One region of the Gudongella sp. DL1XJH-153 genome, then DNA from elsewhere that is predicted to be linked to it. Evidence: riboswitches for the same ligand, from Rfam matches in the RefSeq annotation. Region 1 holds a riboswitch; the other holds the start of a gene.

Evidence for each region. Region 1 has a riboswitch for cyclic di-GMP ahead of ACOEN1_RS12225 (DUF5658 family protein). Riboswitches for the same ligand answer to the same signal wherever they lie in the genome.
Region 2: it holds a riboswitch for cyclic di-GMP, as region 1 does, so the genes downstream of both, ACOEN1_RS03300 (copper amine oxidase N-terminal domain-containing protein) here and ACOEN1_RS12225 (DUF5658 family protein) in region 1, are expected to answer to the same signal.

What each region holds. Positions count from the first base shown of each region.
Region 1 is NZ_JBMEMN010000043.1:786-9,970, reverse strand. It holds gene ACOEN1_RS12230 (transposase) at 236-994, shown strand; cyclic di-GMP riboswitch class II at 1,160-1,242, shown strand; gene ACOEN1_RS12225 (DUF5658 family protein) at 1,267-1,578, shown strand; gene ACOEN1_RS12220 (prepilin peptidase) at 1,826-2,590, shown strand; gene pilM (pilus assembly protein PilM) at 2,649-3,719, shown strand; gene ACOEN1_RS12210 (PilN domain-containing protein) at 3,716-4,276, shown strand; gene ACOEN1_RS12205 (LysM peptidoglycan-binding domain-containing protein) at 4,266-5,747, shown strand; gene ACOEN1_RS12200 (S-layer homology domain-containing protein) at 5,761-7,464, shown strand; gene ACOEN1_RS12195 (GspH/FimT family pseudopilin) at 7,452-7,907, shown strand; gene ACOEN1_RS12190 (hypothetical protein) at 7,909-8,283, shown strand; gene ACOEN1_RS12185 (hypothetical protein) at 8,249-8,842, shown strand; gene ACOEN1_RS12180 (hypothetical protein) at 8,856-9,185, shown strand, end outside.
Region 2 is NZ_JBMEMN010000004.1:53,707-72,733, reverse strand. It holds gene ACOEN1_RS03395 (heavy metal translocating P-type ATPase) at 1-413, shown strand, start outside; partial or broken gene ACOEN1_RS03390 (XRE family transcriptional regulator) at 671-766, shown strand; gene ACOEN1_RS03385 (iron-sulfur cluster assembly scaffold protein) at 897-1,268, shown strand; gene ACOEN1_RS03380 (ThiF family adenylyltransferase) at 1,273-2,712, shown strand; gene ACOEN1_RS03375 (LDCC motif putative metal-binding protein) at 3,034-3,177, shown strand; gene ACOEN1_RS03370 (hypothetical protein) at 3,215-3,991, shown strand; gene lgt (prolipoprotein diacylglyceryl transferase) at 3,988-4,821, shown strand; gene ACOEN1_RS03360 (zinc ribbon domain-containing protein) at 4,892-5,143, shown strand; gene ACOEN1_RS03355 (YncE family protein) at 5,166-6,155, shown strand; gene ACOEN1_RS03350 (SoxR reducing system RseC family protein) at 6,204-6,632, shown strand; gene ACOEN1_RS03345 (hypothetical protein) at 6,841-7,014, shown strand; gene ACOEN1_RS03340 (metal-sensing transcriptional repressor) at 7,123-7,389, shown strand; gene ACOEN1_RS03335 (heavy metal translocating P-type ATPase) at 7,419-9,869, shown strand; gene ACOEN1_RS03330 (heavy-metal-associated domain-containing protein) at 9,921-10,136, shown strand; gene ACOEN1_RS03325 (two-component system sensor histidine kinase NtrB) at 10,669-11,784, shown strand; gene ACOEN1_RS03320 (sigma-54-dependent transcriptional regulator) at 11,822-13,174, shown strand; gene ACOEN1_RS03315 (hypothetical protein) at 13,335-13,646, shown strand; gene ACOEN1_RS03310 ([Fe-Fe] hydrogenase large subunit C-terminal domain-containing protein) at 13,822-15,189, opposite strand; gene ACOEN1_RS03305 (EamA family transporter) at 15,488-16,378, shown strand; gene ACOEN1_RS03300 (copper amine oxidase N-terminal domain-containing protein) at 16,482-17,357, opposite strand; cyclic di-GMP riboswitch class I at 17,455-17,535, opposite strand; gene ACOEN1_RS03295 (aldehyde ferredoxin oxidoreductase family protein) at 17,738-19,027, opposite strand, start outside.

The DNA of each region.
Region 1 (9,185 bases):
TGTCCGTATTGAAAAGGACCAGGGACAAGACAAGGGGACAGGAATACTGTCTCGAAATGAAATGAATATTTAGAAGCTGCAGCCAAGAGAAAATTCTTGGCTGCAGCTTTTTTTTACAAAATACAAGTTTTGAGACTATTATGGACACGTGTGTAGAACTCGTTCTGTTTTGTTTGTCCAATAAATCACATAGTGATATAATGGAATAATATAACAATCAGATGGAGGAGATAATATGGCTAGAAGGCCGCGTAGAAGAAGTGAAAGTGGGCTTTATCATGTTATGTTAAGAGGAATAAATAAACAGATAATTTTTGAATCTGATGATGACAGATTTCAGTTATTATCTACAATGAAGCGCTTTGTAGATACAAATAAGTTTGTTTTATATGGCTACTGTTTGATGGATAATCATGTACATCTTCTTATTCAAGAATTAGAAGATGATATTTCCAATGCAATAAAGAGAATTTGTTCAAGTTATGTATTGTGGTACAACAAGAAGTATGAAAGATGCGGGCATTTGTTCCAAGAGAGATTTAAGAGTCAACCTGTTGAAACAGATAATTATTTTCTGATGATTTTGAGATACATTCATCAAAATCCTATAAAGGCTAGACTTTGTAAGGACCTATTGGAGTATAAATGGACAAGCTATAGAGAATACATACAAAAACCAATAATAGTTGACACAGAATTTTGCTTAAGTTTATTCTCTCCCGACATGGACAGAGCTGTAGACCTGTTTATTGAATATATGACTCAAAACAATGAGGATAGTTTTCCAGCATTTGAAGATAATATTAGCTTAACTGACACTGAAGTATTAATAAAGCTAAATGATATGGGCATTAGGAATATTAGTGAATTGCAGAAGTTAGAGAAAAACAGAAGAAATAGCTTTATAAAGGAATTGAAAATGACAAAAGGTATCAGTATAAGACAAATATCCAGAATAACAGGTATATCCAAAGGCATTGTTGAGAGATCATAACAAGGATCTTTTTCGTTCCCAAGTGAAATTTTTAGTTTAAAAACTATTTTGTGGCATCAAATAATAAGCTAATAATTATAGAATAGGATCAGACCAACACTTAATGATGTTTAACACCTTGAAGGGTTTAAGAGGATATATTTGGTGGTATCTTATATATGACAAATATTTTAAAGAGGATATGAACAACAGTTATAGATGGACGCCTATACTGTTGTGATCCAGTGGCGTAACCGGCTTAAATGGCTGGTTATTTTATTGGAGTGATCTTTATGTCTGATAGTAAAAAACGATTATTGTTTTGGCACTTGGTCGGTATTGGTGTGTTCAATAAGGTGGATTATATACTTACATTGGAGTTCTTGGACAATGGATTTTATGAGGCTAATCCACTAATGGCAACTATGATAGGAACCTATGAATTTCCTATGGTCAAGTTAATATTGGTTCCATTGGTATTATTGGCACTGTGGCAGCATAAGGATAAAATAGGTGATCTGATTACAAAACTGTCTTGGGTTCCATTCCTTGGATATTTCTCTTTAATGGTTTACTATAGATTTTTGATTGTAAGTTATCTGTGATAATGTTAAAGAGTCTTACTTGGTATTCCAAAATTATAATAATAAGGATTGTATACGTTTTCTATCGTAGGCAATCCTTATTTTAATTGATTAAACATATAGTGATTGAGGATAAACAATTATTGACAATTTAGTTGCCAAAACTAATATAAAATTACTAAATAATGTGACAATTCTCTTATTCTAATGTATAATATCACTATGATTGCTTGTATATAAAATTCTTGAGAGATATGTGAGGTCATATATGGTTTTACTGATATTTATATATGGATTATTAATTGGTTCATTTTTAAATGTGCTGATATATAGAATACCAAGGGATGAGAATATTGCTTGGCCTGGATCACACTGCACATCATGTGAGCATGATCTTAAATGGTATGATAATATTCCTTTGTTTTCCTACCTATTTTTAAAAGGAAAATGCCGTTATTGTGGTGAAAAGATCAGTATTCAGTATCCAGTTGTTGAAGCTTCAAATGCAATTATATACGTTCTTTTATTCCTATCTTTCTACTATAATTCAAAACTGGATTTTGTGTTTTTCGCTTTTATTTCATCGATTCTAATTGCAATTGCCTTTATTGATCTTAAGGACCAGATTATACCAGATTCACTGGTTATTACAGTTCTTGTTCTTTCAATTCTCCAGAAGACATTGCTGCATTTTTATGATGGAGTACCATTTCCATTGATGGACAGTCTGTTAGGACTCTTTATTGCAGGAGGAATATTTCTTCTGATTGTCTTCTTCTCAGGAGGAGGAATGGGTGGAGGAGATGTCACACTTATTGCAGCTCTTGGATTTATTCTGGGTGTAAGACTGATATTTCTTAATATCTTCCTTGCATTTATCCTAGGTGCTGTCATATCAATATTTCTACTTGCCACGAAAATTAAGTCCAGAAAGGATCCAATACCCTTTGGTCCATTTATCATTCTTGGGTTTTTCATGGTACTTTTTTTAGGAGAAGAGCTTTTAAGTTGGTATTTCAACATTTTAATCTAGTAAATTATTCCATTTTAGTTTATTATATATTTAAGTGAACATGAGAGGAGAGAAGCTTATGGGTGTCTTTGGCAGCAATAAAATCCTTAGTCTGGACTTTGGTTCTGACAGCATAAAAGGTGTAGAGGGAAAGCATACCAGCAAAGGAATTGTGGTGGATAAGTGCTTCAGTGTGGAGTTGCCAAAAGGGCTCTATGTTGACGGCGAAATTACCGACCTTGATCAGATGACTTATCTTTTACGGAGCGGTTTGTCTGAAAACAAGGTTGCGCAGCTCGAAACCCACGGTGTATTCAATGCATCTTCTGTTGTAATGCGAGAAATCAGTCTTCCCAAGGCAACAAAAGAGGAAATCGAGGCAATTATAAATTACCAGCTCGAGGATTACATACCTATTAATCCTGAAGACTACATTGTAAAATATCTTGAACTTGGAAGTCGTATGGATGAGGGCGTGGAGAAACTGGTTCTTCTTCTTATTGGTATACCAAGAACGACAATCCAGGCTCATTTGACTCTTCTTAGGAATGTTAACCTGAAACCTGCCGTGATGGATTATCACGGAAATGCCATTGCAAAGCTTATAGAACACGGCGGAGAGATAAACGGCGCTTACAATGGTTTGCAAAATATAGCTTGTGTTGATATTGGATCCGGACAAACCAGCGTATCCATAGTGGAAGATGGAGTTATAAAGGTTGCAAGGGTGGTTGAAAGAGGCACGGAATTTGTTCTTGAAGAAATCAGAAGAAAGCTTCCTCATATTTCGGATCAGCAGATTCTGGAATATATGGATGGGATCAGTGATATATCTCAGAAGAATATCGGTCTTGATGATGAAGCTATCCTTTCTGAGACACTTAGGGATAATCTCTATGGTATTCTCGATATGATTGAAATGATATTTAGATATTACAAGACAAGGGAAGTCAGCAATGAAATAGATCTGGTTATTCTTTATGGTGGATTATCCAAAGTAAATGGAATTGACAAGCTGTTCCACGAATTCTTTGATCTGGAGGTTACTAGACTAAAGACAATGGAAAAAGTAAAGGCAGATTGTGACTTGAGTCAGTTTGCAAATGCAACTGGTGGCCTTATCCGTTTGAAAGAGGTGAAGAAAAAATGAGAGATCTTAACTTTTTTGATCCTTTTATAGATAAAAAATCATTCGCCTTCAACAGGATGCTTTTCCTATATGGAATTCTTTTTCTTGTTATCGTTGGATTGGGAGTAATGGCTGCAATGAATCAGCTTAAGATAAATGCTCTACAAAAAGAGGTAAACAGCTTGACACAAGTTGCCGAGGACCCACAGACACTAAAGAGAGTTGCTGAGATTCAGGCATTTGAAGATGAAACAGATCAATTCCGTCAGGAGGTTGAGAGAATCAGAGCTCTAGATAAGAATATCCAGGGCAGGGATATCATTGGTGAAAGTCTTCTAGATGATATAAATTCAAAACTTCCAGAGGGAGTATTCCTTACTAATTTAAGTGTTAGTGGAAGGGAAATCCGGATTGCAGGCTTTGCTGAAGATAGATATTCGATTGCCGAGTTTGCAAAAGGGCTTCAAAACCTTCCTATGAGCTCGAAATCATTTGTGTCCAACATATCTGCAGTTGAGAATTACTATAGATTCAATCTTGATCTTACATTGGAGGAGGTGCTGGTAGATGTCAACTAAGTTGAAGTCACTATTCAGTAGCATTAAAACCAGACCCCTTACAAAAAGCGAAAAGATACTTCTCACGCTTCTTGCTATTGTAGGAATTGCATATCTTGGGAACCAGTATATTCTGGTACCACAGGATGAAAAAATACAGGCATTGCAAGTTGAAAAATATGAACTTGAAACCAAGATATCGGAAATGAATGCAACATTAAGAAGAGAGGACGACATCAAAAAGGAATGGGAGCTGCTTCACAGAGAAAGAAACCAAATTCTTTCCTACTACTTCCCAACTCTTGACCAGGCTCAGATTATCTATCTGCTAAATGACCTTTTACCTGAGGATCAGGTGGAAATAGCTGACCTTAACTTCTCAAGGCCTTCATCAGAAAACGTATCTGAGATGGAGGTATTCAATATGGGAATATCCGTTCCCTTCACCGGTGATTACACTGGAATAGAGGAAATGGTAAGGGCGATTGAGTTGAGTCCAAGGAGAATGATGGTGGATAGTCTTTCCCTTGATAGAAGCGCGGACAACCAGCTATCAGGCTCCATGAGCCTTAAAGTCTATTCCCTTGAGGGTCTTGCTGAGATGGAAGAAGAGGATGTAATTTATGTTCAGACAGCAGAGAATCCTGATCAGGGTACACTGTTCTCAAGCTTTGACGGGTTTGTTGGAGCAACAGCAAACGGTGGAACTAGCGGTACGGCTGGATCAGGTGGAACAGATGGTGGTGTCACAAGTGGTGATGGGACTACTGGAGGAGGTACTTCCGGCGGAGGTACTGGAGTGGATGGAGGAACCACTGTAAAGGGTGATATTCTCCACAGCTTTGAATGGAGAAACTACGACTTTATTCCAAGTCATGAGCTGGTAAGAGGACAGGCTGAGCCTACCACGATTGCACTTGATGGAAAGTATGCCTTGAGACTTGAATATAATATTCTTGGAACAGAGGAAGAGAACAGGGCAATGGTTGATATAACAAGTCAGGATATTGAACTTAAATATCCACCGACTGACCTTAGCATACACACCTTCTCCTTCTCATATGCACCGGGCACGGTTGGTGTAAGAATTCTAAACCAGGATGGAGATGAACAGTTTATTCCTGTCAACGAAGGTATTTCTTGGCTTGGATGGGGAAGATCAAGAATAAGTCTTCCTGGCAGTGTTGCAGAATACCCAATAAAGATCACACATATATATTATGAAATGGCCAAGGGAAGAGATGACTTCGGAGTTCTTGTATTTGACAAGTTGGAGGCAATCTATCCTCATCATGTTGATTATTCCTATGAAGGCACTGACAAGGAAGCAGACAAAATTTTCTACGAGGTTAAACCTGGTGATTCAGTATCAACAATATCAAGAGATATATATGGAACACTTGAATACAAGAATGAGATAATGAGAAACAATGATATAAGTGCAGGAGATGTTTTACCTGTTGGCAAGATACTAGTATTGGTGAAGAGATAGGAGGAGAGATAAAATGAACAGAATAAAGTTTGCGATCGTATTGACTTTAGTATTGACTCTCCTTCTTTCAGGAGTAGCATATGCAGCCCAGGTTGATTATGATTTTGGGTATGACGAAGGAGTAAGTTTTTATTCGATTGATTCATCATTTGAAAGCGGTAGAAGTGCATTTAGAGACTATAGAGACTATATCAGAGATGCTGACCCTGAAACATATGATGAAATCAGTACACTTAACGGTGAAGCTTATGCGGACTTTGAAGAAGGCTTTATAAAGGGTTATGAAGCTGCTATGGGTGGTTTAGCGGATGTTGATTATGCTGAGGAATTAGGAAAAAGATTAGGTGAGACTTATGCATTAACGGATTATTACGAAGACAATGATTTTGATTGGGAAGACGCTCTACCAAGTGATAGAACCATAAGCCGTATGTTTGATCTTGATAAAATGGATGAGTCCTATGAAGATCAGTTTATCATAGAATTTATAGCAGGTTTTAAAGAAGGCTATGAAAATGCTTATGAAAGAGCTTTATTTGAACCATCACGAATAAGTATGAGCCAGGGACTTGATAACGGAAAAGCTTCAGGTGCAGCTTTAGGTAATTCATTTGCTGAAAGAGACTATTTGTTACAAAACTCAATGAACTATGAGAGAAATCTGCCAAGGGATTCTGAAATTATTGACAGATACAGACTTGATTTAGGAACTAATGAATATGAAGATGCATTTATCGAGGGCTTTAAGGAAGCTTATGAAATCAACTACAATCAGATGTTCAGAAGATTAAATCAACAAAGATCTATAGATTCCCTTGAATCGATTATTGTACCCGCAGTGGGAGATACTGTTACAGTAGACAATGCTGTTGGAATTAGTGTTGAGCCTGGGACTTTCTATATGCCGGTATACGTCTCAATCAACCAGCAGAATACAGGCTATTTCAGATTTGGATCTTATGTAAGGGCTTCAGAGATTTATTCAATAAGACTGGATAATCCTGCTAACACTCTGGATGATGAAAAGAAGATAACAATAGCTTTCCCATATTACGGAGATAAATACAAGGCTGGCATATACAAGCTTGTAAATGAAAAATGGTACTATATTCCTTCAACGGTGGAGGATGGTGCAATTACTGCTAAGGTACTTCCTAGCACAATGTCCAACAGGGAGGGAGTATACGCAGTATTTATGGATGAAAACATAAGAATCCTTACTGATGTTAGGGACCACTGGGCTAATCCTGAGATTGAAACAATGGTAAGAAGAAATATCATTATGGGATACCCTGGAAATACACTTTTGGATGCTACTTTCAGACCTTCACAGAGTATAACAAGGGCAGAGTTCCTGATTCTTCTGAGCAGAATCGAAAACTGGACCCTGCCAAACTACATTGTCAATGCTACCCACTTTAAGGATTACGCTCAATTTTCCAGCTATGACAGGATTATCAGCTATGGACTTTCCAAGGGATATGTAATAGGCTATGCTGACGGTACATTCAGACCATACAGTCCAATATCATATTATGAAGTGGAGTTGATTATGGGAAGAGTCATGAATAGCTATGGTTTCAGATGGAATACCATCGCTACACAGATGATGTATGAAAAGGCCTACAGGTCACCAGGTCTAGACAATATAAATAACAAGATCACCAGGGCAGAGGTGGCTTTCATGCTTTATGTTCTTAATCAATGGCGCTATTGATAGATAGGAACAGTTTCAAAAAGGGCTACACACTGATCGAATTGATCGTTGTTGTAGCCCTTTTTGCTTTGCTTCTCGCTATTACACTGCCCAATTCAGCTATTATTAGAAATCTTAATGAAAGACAGGAACTGAGGATGATTGAGAAGGACTTAAGGCAAGCAAGAAACAAGGCGATTCTTGAGAACAGATTGATCGACGTATCCTTTTATGTGGATGGAAATCAATATATCATTCAATATAGTGAAAGCGAAAAAATAAAAGTACATAAGCTAAAGTCAGGTCTAAGGATATTTTATGCCGGGACGTCCGGGTTTAGATTCAACGGGACAGGTAGGGTTGGAAACTCAAATACCGTTACACTTAAAAAATCTGATGGTAGGACATACCATATCGCTGTTGGAGTAAATACAACAGAAATTACTCTTCGGGAGGTAAAATAAGTTGAAAAAACCAGGTTTTTTGCTTATTGATATCATTATTGGACTGGGACTTCTTGGTCTTCTAGCAGTTGTTATTCATACTTCTATTGCAACTTCAGCAAAGAGTATAAGAATCATCGAAAACAGGTCAGTTCTTCTGGATAATTGCCAGAGAGTAGCAGAGACATTAAAGGTTCCTTCAGAGGAGAACAATGAATTTTTCCTAGCATTATCCTATGATGATGGGTTTATGGATTACCCAAGTCCATATGCTCCTGAAAACACCCAGGTCTTGGTAAGACTTGATGAACATGGCGACAGAATCCAGACATATACAGTTATGCTAAAGGGGGAGGATTCTCATGTTGAACTTGTTGCAAGCAGGATCCTCAAATAAGAAAGGCTATACGATTATTGAAATTGTAATGGCAATCGGATTTTTGGGAATATCCATTGTGATATATTTTTCCATAATGAGATCAACAGAGGAATCGGCAAACCGAATTCAGAAGTTTGATGACTTTATGCTAAATGGAAGGTATGCAACAGAATATGTAATAGAAGATGTTATGCTTGCAGATGAAATTATCAGCATGGAGGAATACTATCCTGGAGGAATTCAGCAGAGTGATACATTGGGGTTTATACTGATAAATCATAATAACGGTGTAAATACTGATACAAAGGACTACGACAATTATTTCAAATACAAATACATCTATTACAGACTCACTGGTGATGTAGTTTTCAGAAGTACATACAGTCATAATAGCTACAGACCAGAGAATGCACCTTCCAATGGAGGGGATAATGTCTTGGCTAAAAATGTAATATCTATAGGAGATAGCAATTACTGTCCGGAAGACAGGATGCTTTTTATTGATATTGAAACACAAGACCCTGCCAGCAGTAAAAAATACAAATTTATGGAAACAAAATATCTTGGAAAATACTAACCGGAGAGGACATATGAAGAGAGACGGAAATGTTATAATGCTTGTGTTAATTGTTAGTACAGTGTGCATGGTTACTGTTGCCTTTGCAATGGAGAGTGTCTTTATTCAGAATATGCTTGTATTGAACAGGCGTGATAATATTCAAGCAGAATTGTCACTGGAGGGTATGGTAGCAAAGCTGCTTATTGACAGCGAGGAAAAGCAAAACCTGGTAATGGAAATTGTGTCTGATTTGTCATTTAGAGAGTCTGATAGTGTGAGTTTTCCTTTATCAATCGATGGGATGCAAAATACAACAGGAACTATAGATTTTACAAAATGTGATGAAGGCAGAATGAAGTAT
Region 2 (19,027 bases), on a different contig from region 1:
ACCAATTTCCCGAAGATAAATACAATCTAATCGAGTCCATGAAAAATCAAGGCCAGACGGTTATCATGGTAGGAGATGGCGTCAATGATGCACCCTCTCTTGCTTTGGCAGATGTGGGCGTGGCCATTGGGGCCGGGACGCAAGTGGCCCTGGATTCTGCCGACATCATTCTGACCCAATCAGATCCGGGAGATATCGAATCCTTCATTGAATTGTCCCGAAATACCACCCGTAAGATGAAGCAAAATCTTGTCTGGGGAGCGGGTTATAACTTTATTGCTATCCCGATAGCCGCTGGTATTTTGGCTCCTATCGGAATAACTTTGAGCCCCGCGCTTGGAGCAGTATTCATGTCCCTCTCCACTGTTATCGTTGCGATCAATGCAATGCTTTTGAGATTAGACCCGAAATAAAACGAAGCAGGAACAAAAAAACACTGGCTGGTGTGCTGTACAAGGATATACGTACACCCACGGATTTCCGAGAAAAAACAGGACTCCATCATTTTAATCTGGACCTGATTTCAAGGACAATATCGGATAGTAATTCTTAACACAATTTTACCCGCAGCTCTTTTTATTGAGTTGCGGGTTTTCAATTTGTAAACATTCAATTGTTATTTGAAACCAAATGGTTTACAATATTTCTATTGAGGCATGGAGGGACTATTATGAAAACCTCGGACATGATACGACGGCTATGTGAACAAATGAATATCAGTGTCTCCGAACTGGCTAGACGCTTAGATCAGTCGCCACAGAACTTCGGCATTACTATTATTTCTCATTAAAATCATCATATTTGACACCTAATTATTTTCAATGCTATTATAATACTCAAATAATGAAATAAACAGCTTAGCTTTAGTTATAATTCAATCATGGGAGGTTAGACAATTGTACAATGATAATGTTTTAGATCACTTATCTAATCCAAGAAATGTAGGAGAAATTATAGATGCAGACGGAATAGGACATGTTGGCAACCCACTGGATGGAGACAAAATAACAATTTATATCGTAGTTTCTGATGACGATATTTTAACTGATGCAAAGTTTAAGACCTTTGGCTGCGGTGCGGCAATAGCTGCCAGTAGCATGGTCACTGTAATGGCTAAAGGAAAATCAATTAGGGATGCACTCCAGATAAAAAACGAAAATGTAGCTGAAGCCCTTGGTGGTTTGCCAGAACGAAAAATGAAATGCTCAAATATAGCTGCTGATGCTCTACACGAGGCTATAGTTGATTATAAGAGTAGGAGGCGGTGATCATATGATTTTAAATAAGGATCAGATAAATAGATATATGAGGCATATTATTATGCCAGAGATAAGTGGACAGGGTCAGAAAAGAATAAATGAGTCCGCTATACTCATTTATTCAGAAACAGTAAAGGATGCGCTTCCCCTGGTTCTTTATTTGGCTGCATCTGGTATAGGACATATTTTTTGCGATTTTGATGATAAGGACTATTATGAATCACTTTTTTTTAGTGCGAAAGACTTGAATGGGGATATTTCAATTGAGCTTATAAATAAAAAATCGCCCCATGAAGTGGAGAATTCTGAAAAAGTTTGTAGGATTATTCTAGGTAGTCTGGGATTTGTAAGCAAAATCATGAATAATGCAGTGTACTATGAAAATGAAAATGTCTTTATTCCATCTATTATAGCTGTACCAAATCAATGGAGAGGCTTGCTGCAGACATTTGATATTTATGATGCTTATAAAGAATTTGCTTTGACAATGTCAGAAAGTAAATTTCCTGAGCGGACAGCTGAGGGAACTGTTTCGAAATCATTTTTAGGAACACTATGTGCAATTGAAGTTATTAAGCTAGTTTTGAGAATAGGTGAGTTGAATAAGAATTCACTCTACTTTGATCTCTTGCATATGGAGTTTGTAGAAGCTGAAGCTGTTGAAACAGGTTTGTTTTTAGATAGAACTGCAGAGTGTAAAGATAATGATTGGTCAAAGACAAGAGGGAAGATAAATAATCTCAAGGTCCTTATTGTAGGGGCTGGAGGCCTTGGATCCCCTGTGGCCCTTGCGTTGTCGATGGTTGGTATTGGAACCATTGGTTTAGTGGATTATGACACAGTAGAGATTAGTAATCTTAATCGACAAATACTTCACTCGACATCTCGCATTGGTCAATCCAAGGTTAAATCGGCGGAAGTTTTCTTGAAAAGTATAAATCCTCAGATAGATATTGTTTTGCATAAGGACAGGTTAAGCAGGGACAATGCCAAGGATATAATAAGAAATTATGATATTGTAGTTGATGGACTTGATAATTTCCCAACACGATACCTGTTAAATGATGCATGCTTTTTTATGAACAAGCCCATGATTGAAGCAGGAGTATTGAGGTTCAGTGGTCTGAGCACTACAATTATTCCAAGAGAAGGTCACTGCTACCGCTGTCTTATGCCGGAAATGCCTCAACAAGGAAGCGGACAATCCTGTGAGGAATCAGGTATTTTAGGACCAGTACCTGGAGTGATGGGGTCCATACAAGCTGCTGAAGCAATTAAGATTGCTGCAGGAATTGGAACAACATTAAGGGATAGAATTCTTTATTTTGATGCCCTGAATACTAAGTTTACACTTATTGATTTAGACAAGAATTCATATTGCCCCTTATGTGGCGATAAGCCAATCATAGATTCACTTCAAGAGTATGACCAAAGCTGTGATAGTATGTCTTAATAAATTGTTTTACAAAGAATAGATTTATTTCAGATATTTAGAATCTTATTGATAAGCCTCATCTGGTATTAACCAGTGAGGTTTTTTTGTGTTCTTAACTGTAGCAAATACTACAATCTCCTGTTTGATATGACACATCCTAGAAAGTTCCCATAGGCTTAAAGGCAGTAAAATAGACAATTTATAATTTGGCACGCTATTTGCAATTATATAATGATAGATAAAATTAGTTGGAGGGAGGTCAGTGTGTGTAGAGTTTTCATAAGAAATGATGGTAAGCTAGGGAAATATTGTTAATCAGTCAATTTGGAGGGAAGAGCTATGAAAAAGAAGATAAAGGAATGGCTTAAAAAATTAGAGGAAGCTAATAAGGAAGAGTTTGGGAATAAACCTTTGGATTGTTGTACAGTGGGAAGAGACAAGAAAAATGTTAACACAACTAAATCATCAACTAAGAGTAAGTAGTGAGTACTAAAATGTCAAAGATAATGATGGAGGGAAAATGAAGAGACCATTTTTTATAACGACAATATTGTTAATTACTGTGATATTTGTGGGTATTTGGGTAGTTTCTGGAAATGCAGATATAACAAATGAGACATTGGCAGGTAATGAGCAAGATGAACCAGCAAGTGATAAAGAAGAGCTTATAGCAGACCAGGATGGAGTAATCCAAGATGAGGAAGAGATCATTGAAGATCAAGAAAATCAAGTTGTTATAGAGGAACAAGAAAAAGCTATAAAAGATGAAGTGATTGCTGAGTATAAGGATGAATTAGATCAAGATGTCATTGCAGATCAAGAAAAATCAAATATGGATACAGCTGCACAGGATATGGAAGAAGTAATTGATTGGAATGAGAGTAGTGCTGATCAAACATTGAGTGAAGACTTGGTAGCCAGATTTGATAGAAAAAATAACATTGATATGGGAGTAGTGTACAGTAACTTAATTGAAGATAATGAAGAATTCATGATCTTTAGAATAACATTAAACAATCATTTTATTAACCTGGAAACAATCAAATACGATGAATTGGCTATTTTGAGCTTCGGGGATGGGACCATAATAGATGATGGCTTCATTTGGGACTCGACCAGTCAAGGACATCATGTATCAGGATTGCTGAAACTACCCAAAACTTATCTAAATCAAGACACTGATATATCAGACTTGGGTAGTGTTCAACTTGATTTTGAAGGCATAGGTGGACCTGAGAAGATGACATTTAAGTGGGAAAGGGATGTTATAGACCTTGGGAAAGGAAAAAGTAAATGAAGACAATATTTAGCTTTGGACATTATTCAATGAATGCATTTGGAATGTTTATAGGTTTAGGAATAGTACTGGGTGTCTTGGTAGCAATTAAGGAAGCAAAAAGAAAAAAATATTCAACAGATGCAATTACAGATTTGATGATGTATGCAGTTATTTTTGGAATAGTAGGGGCAAGGTTGTATTATGTTTTGGTATTCAACTTGGAGTATTATTTAACTAACCCAGGTAAAATCATAGCAGTATGGGATGGCGGTCTATCCATTCAAGGGGCTTTGATTGGTGGAGCTTTAGTTTCCTTGATTTATGCTAGGGTCAAGAAGATTAATTTGTGGAGAGCAGCTGATATAATGGCGCCAGGGATTATTCTAGGACAAGCAATAGGAAGAGTAGGCTGTGATGTATTTGGATATGCAATGAAGAATGAATATTTCTGGGGAATCTTTAGGAATGGTCAAGTGCTACACCCAACTCAAATGTATGAGTCAATGCTGAATTTTATATTGTTTGGAGTAATATGGGCTAGAAGAAAATCTGTTAAATATGATGGACAACTGTTTTTCACCTACCTGATTGGTTTCTCAATCAATAGGTTCATTGTTGAATTCTTCAGAACTAACCCCATATTCATAGAACCATTCACAGTAGCCCATGCGACCAGCATAGGATTAATTCTAATTTCTTTTATATCTTTGAAATTATTGAGTACCAGATATAAAGACAATGAAGAAGTAGAGGACAAGAAGTATAGTATATCAACAAAAGAAGTGTTATTGATTCTAGTGATGATGATTGCTTCAATTCTGATCTACTATAATTGGATATGGAGCTAGGCATCGTTGCTGGGATAAAGATAATGGGACAAATCATTACTCATTAACAATTGGATTGGAAGGGAAGAATATGAACCTGATACTATATGCTGTTTATGCTATCATATTATATTTGATATTTATGATAGATGACAAAGCAGATGAAATAATTGAACAAGAGGAGACGTGCAAGAACTGTGGAACTGCAATAAATCATGATGTTGAATTCTGTCCCCACTGCCATGAAGGTGTTAAAAGAGCATGCAATTGTTGTGGGAGGTTAATTGATCTTGATTGGAGATATTGTCCCTTTTGCAATGATAGCTTCGAAAAAATCATATAGATAACATGGGAGGCTTGTATACGTGAAATATAGAATAATTCTGATAATAGTAGTCATTATTGCCATGAGTTTAGTATATTCAAACACAATAGGAGAAAGTAAATATTTAGCCTATGTGCCTAATGCAGGAGATGGATCCATATCTGTTATTGATGTTTCCAGTAGTGAATTGGTGAATGAAATTAAGATTGGGGATTATGTATCCCATGGAATTGCTGTTTCCAAAGATGGTCAAAAAATTTATACAGGAAACCTAGAAGATGGGATGATATTCATTGTAGATGTAAATAGTGGAAAGACCTTGGACACTATTGATACTGGAAGAAATCTACATGGTATAGACATAACTCCAGATGGAAAATATCTGTTTGCTACAAGTGGTGATTTAAAGGAAGGTGAACAATTCAACTATATTAGTATCATTGATACAAAGGAAGGTAGGATTATAAAAACCATAGAGTCAGATGGGAAGAGTCCATCTCATATAGATTTTACCAAGGATAGTAAATTTGCATATATCAATAATGTGATGTCATCGAATATATCAGTGGTCGATGTGGAAGGTTTAGAAATTGTATCGACAATCAAAGTTGGGAAAATGCCCAATGAATCAGAACTTTCACCTGATGATAAGTACCTGTATGTAGCTAATGTAGAAGATGGTACAGTATCAGTCGTGGACATTGAAAAAGGTTTTGAGGTAGATACAATCCAAGCAGGTCAGGGGACTCACGGAGTTGCTGTGTCAAACGATGGTAAAGCTATATTGACCACAAACAGATTTTCAAATGATATTAGTGTAATTGACATGGATAAGAAGAAAATAGTACGTACAATCGAGACCAGTGGACAAGCAAATCATATAACAATATTGCCCAATAGCAATATTGCATATGTATCCAATCTTGAATCTGAAGATATATCAGTTATAGATCTAGAAAGCTACGAAGTTGTGAATACGATTAAAATAGGCAAGGAGCCCCATGAAATTGAATTTGTAAAAACAAACTAGATTTCTTGTTAAATCAAGGTAGGCATAACAGGGGCCAAGGAGGTTAATATGGATAAGATAGGATTTGTAAAATCAGTTGATGAAAATTCAGCGGTTATAGAAATTGTCAGAAAGGGAGCCTGTGGTGACAAATGTTCTTCCTGTAAGGGAGGATGTGAAACATCATCAATGGAAGTAAGAGTAAGGAATGAGTTAAATGTATCAGTTGGACAGCTGGTAAAATTACACTCAGACACAAAGAAACTGATAAAAATTGTGATGTTGGTTTATGTTATGCCACTGGTGGCAATGATACTGGGAATGTCGTTTGGTCTAAATGGTGCAGAATACTTTGGATATAATGGTACGAAGGAACTTATTGCTGCGGGAGCTAGTGTTCTTTCCCTTGGGCTATCTTACCTGGTCTTAGGTTTTGCAGATAAAAAAATCCAGAAAAGCAAAGAAATGGAGTTAAGAATATCTGAAATTATTCGTTAGAGAGGCAATTATTTAAGGGAGGGAATATATACATTTCTTAATTTGAGCTTCTTGATTATTCCATCATGGGAAAGAATAAATTGAAATTGTGTGAAACAGTCATATTTTCGTCATAATTGAAGGGTAAAATATAAACAAGAGACACCCCCACCCGGGGGCGGATGGGAAGAAAAATTATCTAAAGATCGTTCTGAGGAGGTGAATCGAAATGGGATGCTGTGGAGGCGGTCACAATCATAATAATCAAAGAGTTAAGGATTGGAGCAGCGAAGGAGATGCTAGTCAAAATACTGACCAGTATAACGAAAGCATAACTCCTTTGTTGGTTATATTTGGAGTACTCATAGTTGGGTTTATTGTATATAGGGTTTTGTTCATGTAGGTTGGTAATAGGTAGGTTCAATGGAGGTTGTGAAGCTTGGCAGAATGTGATCATAAGATTATACAAGTGCACCCCTACCCACAAGGGAAGGAGAAAGGAGGGACCTAGATGAATGATGAACAATACAGAGCCCTACAATCCCTAAAAACTGCAAAAGGCCAGGTGGAAGCAACTATTAGGATGATTGAGGAAGGTAGATACTGTGTCGATGTATCAAATCAAATATTAGCAACTCAATCGCTTTTAAAGAAAGCAGATCTATTAATTATTAAGCAGCATATGAATCATTGCGTAACAGAAGCATTTAACAAAGAAAATGGAGATGAAAGAATAGATGAAATAATTACTTTGTTATCAAAAGTGATTGGGAAATAGTTATTGTAGATCAAGAGGAGGAGATTTTTATGGTCACTAAGTCATTACGTATAGAAGGAATGACTTGTGCATCATGCGCAAGTACCATTGAAAAAGCTACAAGCAAAATCAATGGTGTGCACGAATCAAGTGTAAACCTGGCAACTGAAAAGTTAAGTGTAAGTTATGACGAAAACATGGTTGAAATTGAGGATATACAAAATGCCGTAGAAGATGCAGGTTACAGAGCAAAGTCAGATACAGTAAACAAGGTGTTGAACATAGAAGGGATGACATGCTCATCATGTGCTCAGAACATTGAGAAAGCTGTTAAAAAGCTTGAAGGTGTAGTTATGGCAAATGTTAATATTGCAACTGAGAAGTTAAACATTAGTTATGAGCCCCAGTCGGTGCGTGTATCAGAAGTAAAGAAGGCAATTGAAAAAGCTGGGTACAAGGCCATAGAGGAAAAAGATACTACTGAAGATGTTGATAAATTGAGAAAAGAAAAAGAAATCAGGACATTATGGAGAAAGTTCATAGTCTCAGCCATATTCGCAATCCCATTGGTTTATTTTACAATGGGTCACATGCTGGGATTTCCATTACCTGCAGCAATAGATCCAATGATGAATCCTCTAAACTTCGGCTTGATTCAAATTGTCCTAGTGATACCTTCTGTAATCGCGGGTTATAAGTTCTATACTGTTGGATTTAAAGCTTTAATCAGAAAGAGTCCCAACATGGATTCTCTGATAGCTATAGGAACCTCAGCAGCAGTGATATATGGGGTATTTGCTGTAGTACAGATATCTCGAGGCTATACGGAGTATGCCGATGATTTATACTTTGAAGCCGCTGCTGTAATAATAACACTTATACTCCTGGGGAAATATCTTGAATCAGTTACAAAGGGGAAAACATCTGAAGCTATAAAGAAGCTAATGGGACTTGCCCCTAAGACAGCAACAATAATTCAAGATGGCAAAGAGATGGAAATATCCATAGAAGAAGTGGAAGTAGGAGATATTATAATTGTTAAGCCTGGAGAAAAGATGCCTGTAGATGGTAAAGTGGTTGAAGGCATCACATCAGTGGATGAATCCATGCTTACTGGTGAAAGTATTCCAGTTGAAAAGAATATTGGAGATGACATCATAGGTGCCAGCATAAACAAGAATGGAACAATAAAGTACAAGGCAACAAAGGTTGGAAAGGATACCGCTTTAGCACAAATAATAAAGCTCGTAGAGGATGCACAAGGCTCTAAAGCACCAATAGCAAAGATGGCTGATATAATTTCTGGATATTTCGTTCCAGTGGTTATAGTACTAGCGACTGTTTCAGCTCTGGCCTGGTATTTCATAGGAGGACAAACCACAGTGTTTGCATTGACGATATTTATATCAGTACTTGTAATCGCATGTCCTTGTGCACTAGGTCTGGCAACACCAACAGCTATAATGGTGGGTACAGGTAAAGGGGCTGAGAATGGTGTTTTAATAAAAAGTGGTGCTGCATTGGAAACTACTCACAAAATAAGAACAATAATATTTGATAAAACAGGTACCATTACGGAAGGAAAACCAAAGGTTACTGACATAGTTGTGGCAAATGATGTGAAGCAAGAAGATCTGCTACAATTGACAGCATCAGCAGAGAAGGGATCCGAGCATCCCCTGGGTGAAGCCATAGTAAAGGATGCAGAAGAAAAAGGATTGGAATTTAAGAAGGTGGAGAAGTTTAATGCCATACCAGGACATGGAATTGAAGTCATCATAGATGGGAAGGCTGTTCTCGCTGGAAATAGAAAGCTTATGGTAGAAAGAAGGATAGACATAGACAAACTGGAGGCAGCATCTGACAAATTGGCAGAAGAAGGAAAAACGCCTATGTATATTGCCATAGATAATTCAATTGCAGGAATAATAGCTGTAGCTGACACCGTGAAAGAGAACAGCAAAAGAGCTATTGAAAAGCTTCATGAAATGGATATAAAAGTAGCAATGATTACTGGAGACAACAAGAGAACTGCCGCAGCAATTGCAAAGCAAGTGGGAATTGACATTGTATTGGCTGAAGTGCTTCCTGAAGATAAGGCAAGTGAGGTTAAGAAACTTCAAGCTGAAGGCAAGAACGTTGCTATGGTTGGAGATGGGATAAATGATGCTCCTGCTCTTGCACAGGCGGATATTGGAATTGCAATTGGATCTGGAACGGACGTTGCCATGGAATCAGCGGATATCGTTTTAATGAGAAGTGACTTAATGGATGTACCAACAGCTATACAATTGAGTAAAAGCACCATAAGAAACATCAAGGAAAATCTGTTTTGGGCATTCGCATATAACACTGCGGGTATTCCAGTAGCCATGGGAGTATTATATCTCTTTGGCGGACCATTGTTAAGTCCGATATTTGCGGCAGCAGCCATGAGTCTGAGCTCAGTGTCAGTATTATTGAATGCTTTAAGGCTAAAGAGATTTAGACCAGTAAGATAGTATTGTCTTTATAGACAGAGTTCACTATTTATTTTGAAAGGGGAAAAACATATGGAAAAGAAAGTGATGATTGAAGGAATGAGTTGCCAGAATTGTGCACATCATGTAGATGTGGCTCTAAGAGATTTAGAAGGAGTTTCAAATGTCAATGTACTTCTTGAAGATAAGTATGCTTTAATTGAAGTTGAAAGCAGCGTCAAGGATGAAGACATCAGAGCAGCAATAAGTGATGTTGGATATGAGGTAACTGGGGTAGAAGTAAAATAGAAAATAAGGAAAAGCATATAGCTACAGAAATTCAGTTGAGTTTCTGTAGTTGCTTTTGTGAGTAGTTGGTTTGCCCGGAAGATTTTGATGTCTCAGGCTTAATTTTAATGATTTATCTAATACAGTCGAGTTCCGTAAACATTGATTTGCGTTCGATTGATTCAGTTTCAGTTATGATTAGTCCTTCAAATGATATATAATGTGATAAAGGGTAAGACTGATATAATAATGTACTACTTTGGAGTTGATCAAGCCTATGTTAAGAGATTCATTGAACAATAAAAATACTTGGATTATTGGAGTATTATTAGTGATAATTACTTTATTGCATTATTCCAACCTCACAGCGGTAAGAGAGCTTCATAATTTTTATAGGATGTTATATTATATCCCAATAATCCTGGCATCATTTAAATATAGACTAAAGGGAGGACTTATAACCTCTATAATTGTGTCCTTGTTATATGCTCCCCATATTTTTTTATTTAACACTGAACTAAGCATTATACTGATAAATCAATACCTGGAAATAATGCTATTTTTAAGTATTGGATTTATTACAGGCTGGCTAGTAGAGGGTGATTACAGGAAACAGAAGCTTTTAGAGAACAATATTGTCGAGATAACAAAACTTCAAAACTATACAAGAAACATTGTAGATAGTATTGATAGTGGTGTTTTGGCAGTTGATACAAACTTAGTGATTACAGCACTAAACAGAGAAGGTGAAAAGATCCTTGGGGTACAAGATGCAATAGGAGTAAATGCTTCAAGTGTATTTGATTATAGTATTGTGGATATATTGAACCAGACAAAACTACAGAAATTCAAATATACAGATATTAAAACTGTTATCAAGGTTGACGATGAGGAGAAATACCTTAAGTTAACCGTCTCACCTCTTCTAAACATACTCAATAAAATCCAGGGACTTGTAATCGTAATTGAAGACTATTCCAATGAAAAGTATCTTGAAGCACAAACTGCCAGAGCTGATAGATTATCAGCAGTTGGCGAGTTGGCTTCCGGTATAGCCCATGAAATACGAAATCCCATGGGTATAATAAAAACAATCAGTCAAACACTTCAAAAGGAAGAGGATCAGGAAAGCATGGTGGAAGGTCTAGGTATTATTGTTAAGGAAGTGGATAGGGCTAATAAGGTAATCCAAACACTTCTGAATTTTGCACGACCAGATGTGAATATAGTTGAGAAAGTTAATACTGGAGCATTAATTGATGAGGTATTAATCATAATAAATAAATATGCCATAAATAAGAAAATAGAAATATTTTGTGACATTGGAAGAGAAATTGTCATTATGGGTGATAAGGAGAAGCTGAAGCAAGTATTTATTAATATATTATTAAACAGCATACAGTCCATGGAAAACGGTGGTAAAATCTGGATAAGCACTGAGGTTGGCGACTTAGGTGTAAGCATTAGCTTTAGAGACAATGGGACTGGGATTGAAAAGGAAGATTTAAGCAAAATATTCAATCCTTTCTTTACAACCAAGGAAGATGGCACCGGGCTTGGTTTGTCAGTATCAAATAGGATTATCCAGGATCACAATGGCTACATTACAATTGATAGTGTAGTTAATGAGGGTACTATAGTAGTGATTTACTTACCATTATATGAATAGGAATTCGCAATTAGAACAGTGGAGAGAAGGTGAAAAAGTGATCAGGAAAATATTAATTGCCGATGATGAGCCAAATATGATATGGGCCTTAAAAAAAGCTTTGTCCAAAGAAGAATATGAAATTATAAGCGCTGATAACGGTGAGGAAGCTGTGGAGGGTTTAGCTGAGGAACCGGACCTAATTATAATGGATTTGAAAATGCCCAAGATGAATGGACTTGAAGCATTAAGAAAGATAAAGGAAATCAATCCCAAGATCCCTGTTATAATGATTACCGCTCATGGTACTACTGACACTGCTGTTGAAGCCATGAAAATTGGAGCCCTGGATTATATATCCAAGCCTTTTGACATAGATGAGTTAAAAGTCGTCATAAAAAAGGCATTGGAATACAAGAGCTTAAATGATGAAATTAATTATCTTAGGGAAAGACTGGATGAAAGCAGTTCAAAGATAGTATTTAAGAGCAGGTCCATGGAAGAGGTATTGAAACTGGTTTACAAAGTCGCACCAACTGAAGCCAATGTTCTAATACTTGGTGAAAGTGGTACTGGTAAGGAACTAATAGCAGATGAAATTCATAGATTAAGCAAAAAAAATAAAGGACCGTTAATCAAGCTAAACTGTGGAGCTTTCGCGGAGAATCTCTTGGAAAGTGAACTGTTTGGATATGAAAAGGGAGCCTTTACAGGAGCGGTTTCCAGGAAAAAGGGTAAGTTTGAATTGGCTGAAGGAGGCACTGTTTTCTTGGATGAGATTGGTGAAATAAGTGAAGCCATGCAAGTAAAGCTTCTGAGGGTTTTGCAGGAAAAAGAGTTTGAACGTGTTGGAGGGGAGACAACAATAAAGGGTGATTTTAGAATAATTGCTGCAACCAACAAGGATCTGAAGTCAATGGTGGATGATAATAAATTCAGAGAGGATTTATATTATAGACTAAATGTTGTACCCATCAAGATATCGCCACTCCGTGAAAGAAAGGATGATATTCCACTTCTAATTGAATATTCAATAGATAAATTTTCATCTCAAATGGGCAAGAATAGGTTTAGGATCAGTAATGAAGCCTTGGATTTAATGATGAAATATGATTGGCCTGGAAATATCCGGGAACTGCAAAACATAGTGGAAAGATGTGTCATATTAGCATCTGGACAAGAAATAACAGAAGACTTGTTACCTAATGAAATAAAAAGTCAAAACAATTTGGTAGGTTCAAGTATAGTTTTGCCTGAAGAGGGGATATCCCTTGAAGAAGTAGAGAAGAATCTGATTATGCAAGCCTTGGAAAGAACAGATCAGAATCAGACTAATGCTGCTAAACTTTTGGGAATAACCAGACACACTCTAATTTATCGTATGGAAAAGTATAATATAATCACAAAATAAACCAAGCTTCAAAAGCCAGTAATTTTGGGATTGTAAAGTCCATAAGAATATTGTGCTTAAGACAAAGGGAATCGAGGGGATGTTTTGGAGTATAGGTGCAGGGTGTAAATATGATGAACGATACTAGTGGAAGTAAAAGAAACATGAGAGGTGGTTATGTATGAAGAAAGCATCTGTATTTATGGCATTCATGCTGGCACTGACGATGCTATCAACAGGAACAGTTTTTGCTGCAGAAAATGGCTTCGAAGCCAAAGCAAGCGACAAAAACCCAGCTTTTGAAGATATGGAGGATATGCATGATATGGATATGGAATGTGTGATAAATGTTAACAACAATGACTTGCATTTTTCAAGTATGGGACATATTATGATTCCTGGCAATGCAGCAGATAACACAGAATCCCCAATTTTTGACACCATGGATGGAATGGACATGGGGCATCTGTCCCCTCCGGATAGAGTAAAATAATCTATACAATTTGTGGAAATTGAGTAGCCCATATAGGAAATAAAAATGAGTTCTAGTAGATGGTTATATTATGCCATCTGACTGATAGGCTCCCATAAAATGGACATTTAAGTTTAGCCTGTCCATTTTATGGGGGCTTATCCTTTCTCAGATAATAAGGATGGTACACTACTGTTTACTCTCTGGATAAAATTTCCTTCAGTTCATCATTTTCCATAAACTCTTGGATAGATTTGACATTAAACTGATCCAATATCTTCATAACATTTTGATTGTCAAACGGGGTAAGTATAAAAGAATCCTCTCCAAAATCATTAACCAGCCTTGTAGCCTTCTCAAGATCAATATTTGTCTTAGGTCCACCTACACAGCCACCTACACAACCCATTCCTTCAATAAAGTTGGGATCACCTTTTTTTCTACTTTTAAGGGAATCCAATACCCTTTTACATTCCTTGATACCATTTACCTTGAGGGATTTTAGCTTGATCACCCTGGTAGGCTCCAGCCTGTTCAATACTGTTTTAACTGAAAAACTAACTCCTCCAGTTCGTGCATAAACTCTTCCTCCAAAGGATGCCTGATCCTTATCATCATCGTATAGATCACTAAAATCAAGATTCAAGGCATCAAAAATTTCCTTTAGCTCTCTAAAATTAAGCACATAATCGATCGCACCTTGCAAGTCGGGTTCCTTTATTTCACCTTTTTTCGCAACACATGGTGAAATAAACACAACTTTAGCATTATTATATAGCTTTTTCAATACTCTACCAGATGCAATCATGGGAGAAATCGATGGAGACAAGTAATCATATATATCTGGGTAGACTTTCTTGATCATATTGAACCACATCGGACAACAGCAGCTTGTCAAGAAAAAATCATCTTCGCTTTTAACGAGATCATTGAACTCATATGCTTCCTTGATAGTAAGAATATCTGCAAATAAAGCAACCTCAATCATATCTTTGAAGCCCAAAAGTTTTAAAGCGCTTCTCAATTTTCCCATACTTATTTCTTCACCAAATTGACCAACTATAGCTGGAGCAACAGTAACATAGACAGGAGAGTCCCCGTCCCTTAATAGATCAATTACCGGCATAAACTCAATCTTGTCAGCCACAGCTCCAAAATCACATGTAAAATCACTATATCCACAGCTTATAGTTTCATTCAGTCTGTTATACATTCCGGACTCATACTTTCCCAACTCGTTACATTCGCAATAAATTGAATTACATTGCTTACAAGGACCTTCCAGTTTGGAAACAACAGGTTGGTAGATTTTCATTGAGCTGTTGAGAACACTCAATTCATCATCAAAGGATTTCTCACCCTTTGGGTCTTGGCCCATCGCTAGTCTAATATGATTCCTGATAAAGGGCATGTCAGACTCATTAAAACCGTATTTGTTTTTTATGTACTCAGCAAGGTCATTTAGGTCATCTACGCTCTTTAGATCTCCTTTCCAATACCTTTTTACCAGCTCATTAAAAATATGCATTCGTTTTTCATTAAAATCCAAATACTTGTCATCCATAATTAACTCCTCACAATTTTATTTTCCTACTTTTTATTAGTTTACCCTAACGCATTGATACAAAACCTATGAAGGATTGAGATAAAGCAAATTAATCTGAAGATATCTTCTTTGTAGGAAAATTATGAGGAATCTATTTATGTTTCAAATATTAAAGTGTTTATCTCATCTAATTGACAGACAATTTATATTATGCTTTAATTAGGATATTAAAGAGAACACAAAAAACACCAGGGACGGTTCTTTTTGTTTGCATACAAAGAGATTCGTCTCTTCTCTTAAAAGGGGTGGATGACAATTGAATCATAAAGAGTTCAGGTACAGCTTGATGGTATTACTAGGTGCAATTTTATGGGGAACAATTGGAACTGCACAGCATTTTGCACCGGAAGGAGCCACACCCATATCAATTGGCGCAGTTAGGCTTGCAATAGGAGGTGGAGCCATTATGCTCTATGCATTCCTCAAAGGCAAGCTCAATGGCAAGGAAATATTGTTTAAAAGGAGTACATACATAGGGGCAGCCAGCATGGCATCCTTCCAACTAACCTTCTTTGCAGCAGTCTTAATGACAGGGGTAGCCATGGGAACTGTCGTGGCAATAGGAAGTGCACCTATTTTCGCAGGTCTGATTTCATTAATCGTAAACAAGGAAAGTCCAGGTATCAAATGGCTTGTTTCAACACTGGTTTCAGTATTGGGGTGCATTTTGCTTGTAACAGGCGGAGGAGACCTATCAGTGAATATGAATGGAATACTTATTGCACTTGGAGCGGGAGCCTCATATGCTGTATACACTGCATCAACGAAAAATCTGCTGGATATCTATTCGCCAGAGATGGTTACTGGAGTTGTTTTTACAATGGGTGCAATAATACTATCACCATTTCTTTTGATCTATAGCCTGGATTGGCTTAAAACAGCCCAAGGGCTGGGTGTAGCACTTCACCTTGGATTGGTTACCACAGCATTTGCATATGTATTGTTCTCATATGGATTATCTGGGATCAAACTTCATAAAGCTGTAACATTGACTCTGGCTGAACCTGTAACTGCAGCGATTCTTGGGGTATTTCTACTGAAAGAACAACTGTCAATGATTTCCGGTTTTGGAATGGGTCTGGTATTTGCAGGACTTGTTATACTTTCAATAACAAGGCCAGTTAGAAACAAGGAATCCCTAACTTAAAAGCTTATAAAGGCACTTCAAATCTCATGTAAAAGAGTTGAAGTGCCTTTTTCTAATTGTTTATAAGTTTATCCTGCATGTATGCTCGTTATTAGTAACAGATCTACTCAGCAATCTCCACTGTCTCAGTCTCAGGCTCCCATTCAACATCAAGGCCCATGTTTTCAACAATAAAACGCAATGGAACCACTATTCTGCCTTCCATTACTTCTGCTGGTACATCCAGTTCCACTGCTTCGCCGTCTACAGTTACTGTCATTTCTTCAACATTAAAAACAATCTCTGACTCCAAATAGGCTATGGTAGCAGTCTTGGACTCAACATTCCAGTCAACCTCAGCACCCAATGCGGTAGATATTGATCTTATTGGTACCAGGACTCTTCCTTCCTTGAGCACAGGTGGAACATCGAATTTAAGGTTTTTTCCCGGCATAAGGATATTTTCTGCAGGTAGCATCTTGATGCCTTCAATGCCCTCAAGAGATTCTGCATTCTCCATTAGGATATCCCACTCCTCCTGGGTGTACTTTTCCCTCATGACCTGCTGCATCTCCCTGATTTTCTGCTTCATAAGAGTCTTGTAGCCTTCGAACTCTCCCTTAAGCCCTTCAATCTCGGCTTGAAGTAAAGCCATAGCCTCTGAGTCCTCAGCTTCCTCAGCAGCCTCCAAAAGGGTCTCAAGCTCCTCAATTTCAAGCTCAAGCTCATCCTTCAGGACCTCTAGCTCATCCTTATCTGCCTCAAGCACATCCTTGATGCCCTTCCATTCCTTGTTTTGAATTTTGGATTTGCCTATTCCCTTGCCACGGCCCCTGCTTTCTCCATCTTCGTCGTCCGCTTCTTCCTCTTCCTCTGTTTCAACATCTTCAAACTCTTCCTCGATTTCAATTTCCTCTTCATCAGCCATGGCCACCATCGGCAATGCCATAACCATAGACAATGCAATCAAAAGTGATAAAAAGCTAAACAAACGTTTCATAAAAATCTCCTTTCTCCTATCTTGTTTCCAATCCAGGCAAATAAAAATGCTCTGGATGGGTTACCATTCAGAGCCATGAAAGTGCATAGCATGTCTTTGTGGCAACCCGGCTACCATAGTTTCCCTTAGGCCCGTGGCTTTGCGTCCCCTGCTTTAGCAGAGTTTGCCTTTTCAATTTGTTGGTGGAATCATTGTATTCTCCAAATATTAGCTGGAATTATGACAACTAATCCATAATTTGATGATACAGTTTAATGCTTTACCTGTCAATGATATTATTTATACCTGAACATAGCTTAACCTGGCAAAAAATAAATGGACGGTCATTTTTCAAGCCAAACTATGGCTTTAATACAAAATAACCGTCCCTTCTTATCTCTTTACTTAAGCTTCAGCCTAACCAATGTCTCATCAGTTGGCTGTCCGGTCTCCTTGTCCCAGCCCATGCTTTCATAGAACTCATCAAGCATGATCTCGGCATCTGCAACCTGGCCCTTGCCTAGGCCGTCAGGTGCGGGTTCCTGGGTAAGTCTAGCTGGAAGCTTCTCATCCTTTCTTCCAAAGCCCTCCCTGGCGTTGAACAATCTTTCAAGGTTAATGACCCTTTCAGCTGCCTCCATCATCTGATCCATTGTTTTGTCATCACCAGTGGCGGCATTGTAAAGTCCAGTCCAGGTGCTTCCCTTCACTGCAAGGGTGATGCTTGCAAACAGGCATACCCCAAGGAGATTGGTCATCATTGAAAGCTCCATAAAGGGCTTGACCCACCACTTGTTCTCATCCTCAAAGGGCGATACCTTCTCATTGATTCCAAGCTCGGGCTCAAGGTATCCAAAGGAGTCTATGACTGAAGCATAGGGTCTAAGGTGGTCGGCACCCCTAGGTGAGATAAGGTGTGAAAGGGATTCTCCCTTGCTGGCCCTTACGCCGCAGGATGCAAGCTCCATACCCTTGACCTGGAAAACATACTTCTCAGCCTCCGGACCGATTTTTCTCGCAGCCCTCAGTGATCCCTCGGCAAGTACATCTCCATAACCTTCCCTGTTTGCGATCATTTCTGTCATCTTGACCATTGCCTCTGCATTTCCAAAGGATAGGTCGATGCCGCCGGTTGTTTCCTTGTCGATGAGCCCCTTTTCAAACCATTCCATGGCAGATGCTATTGTCTGCCCCGTTGATATGGTATCAAGACCCATGCGATTACATATATATCCAGCCTTCACTATGGCGTTAAGGTCATCCACAAAGCACTTGGAACCAAATGCACCAAGGGTTTCATATTCCGGACCTCCGCCGGATTCACCCGCATACTCCCCGTCGATTATCTCTGTGTGCCTTCCGCAGGCGATTGGACAGCCAAAGCAAGCCCAAGCCTTCACCTTCAAATTATCATGGTAGGCCTTGTGACCAATCTTGTCCATGGCGGAATCAAAGGTGGTCAGCTGCCAGTTCCTGGTGGGCAGTAGACCAAGAGCATTGATTGAGTCTGTAAATGATGGGGTTCCAAATGGCTTCAGCTCCTCCCTTACAAAGGCTTCAGCATCCAGCTCCTCACGTGCCCTTTTGGAGAACTGGTCCATCATGTCAGGATTTTCAACATCCAGCTTGCCTGTACCATAAACCGCTACAGCCTTCAGGTTCTTTCCTCCCATAATTGCCCCAGGGCCTCC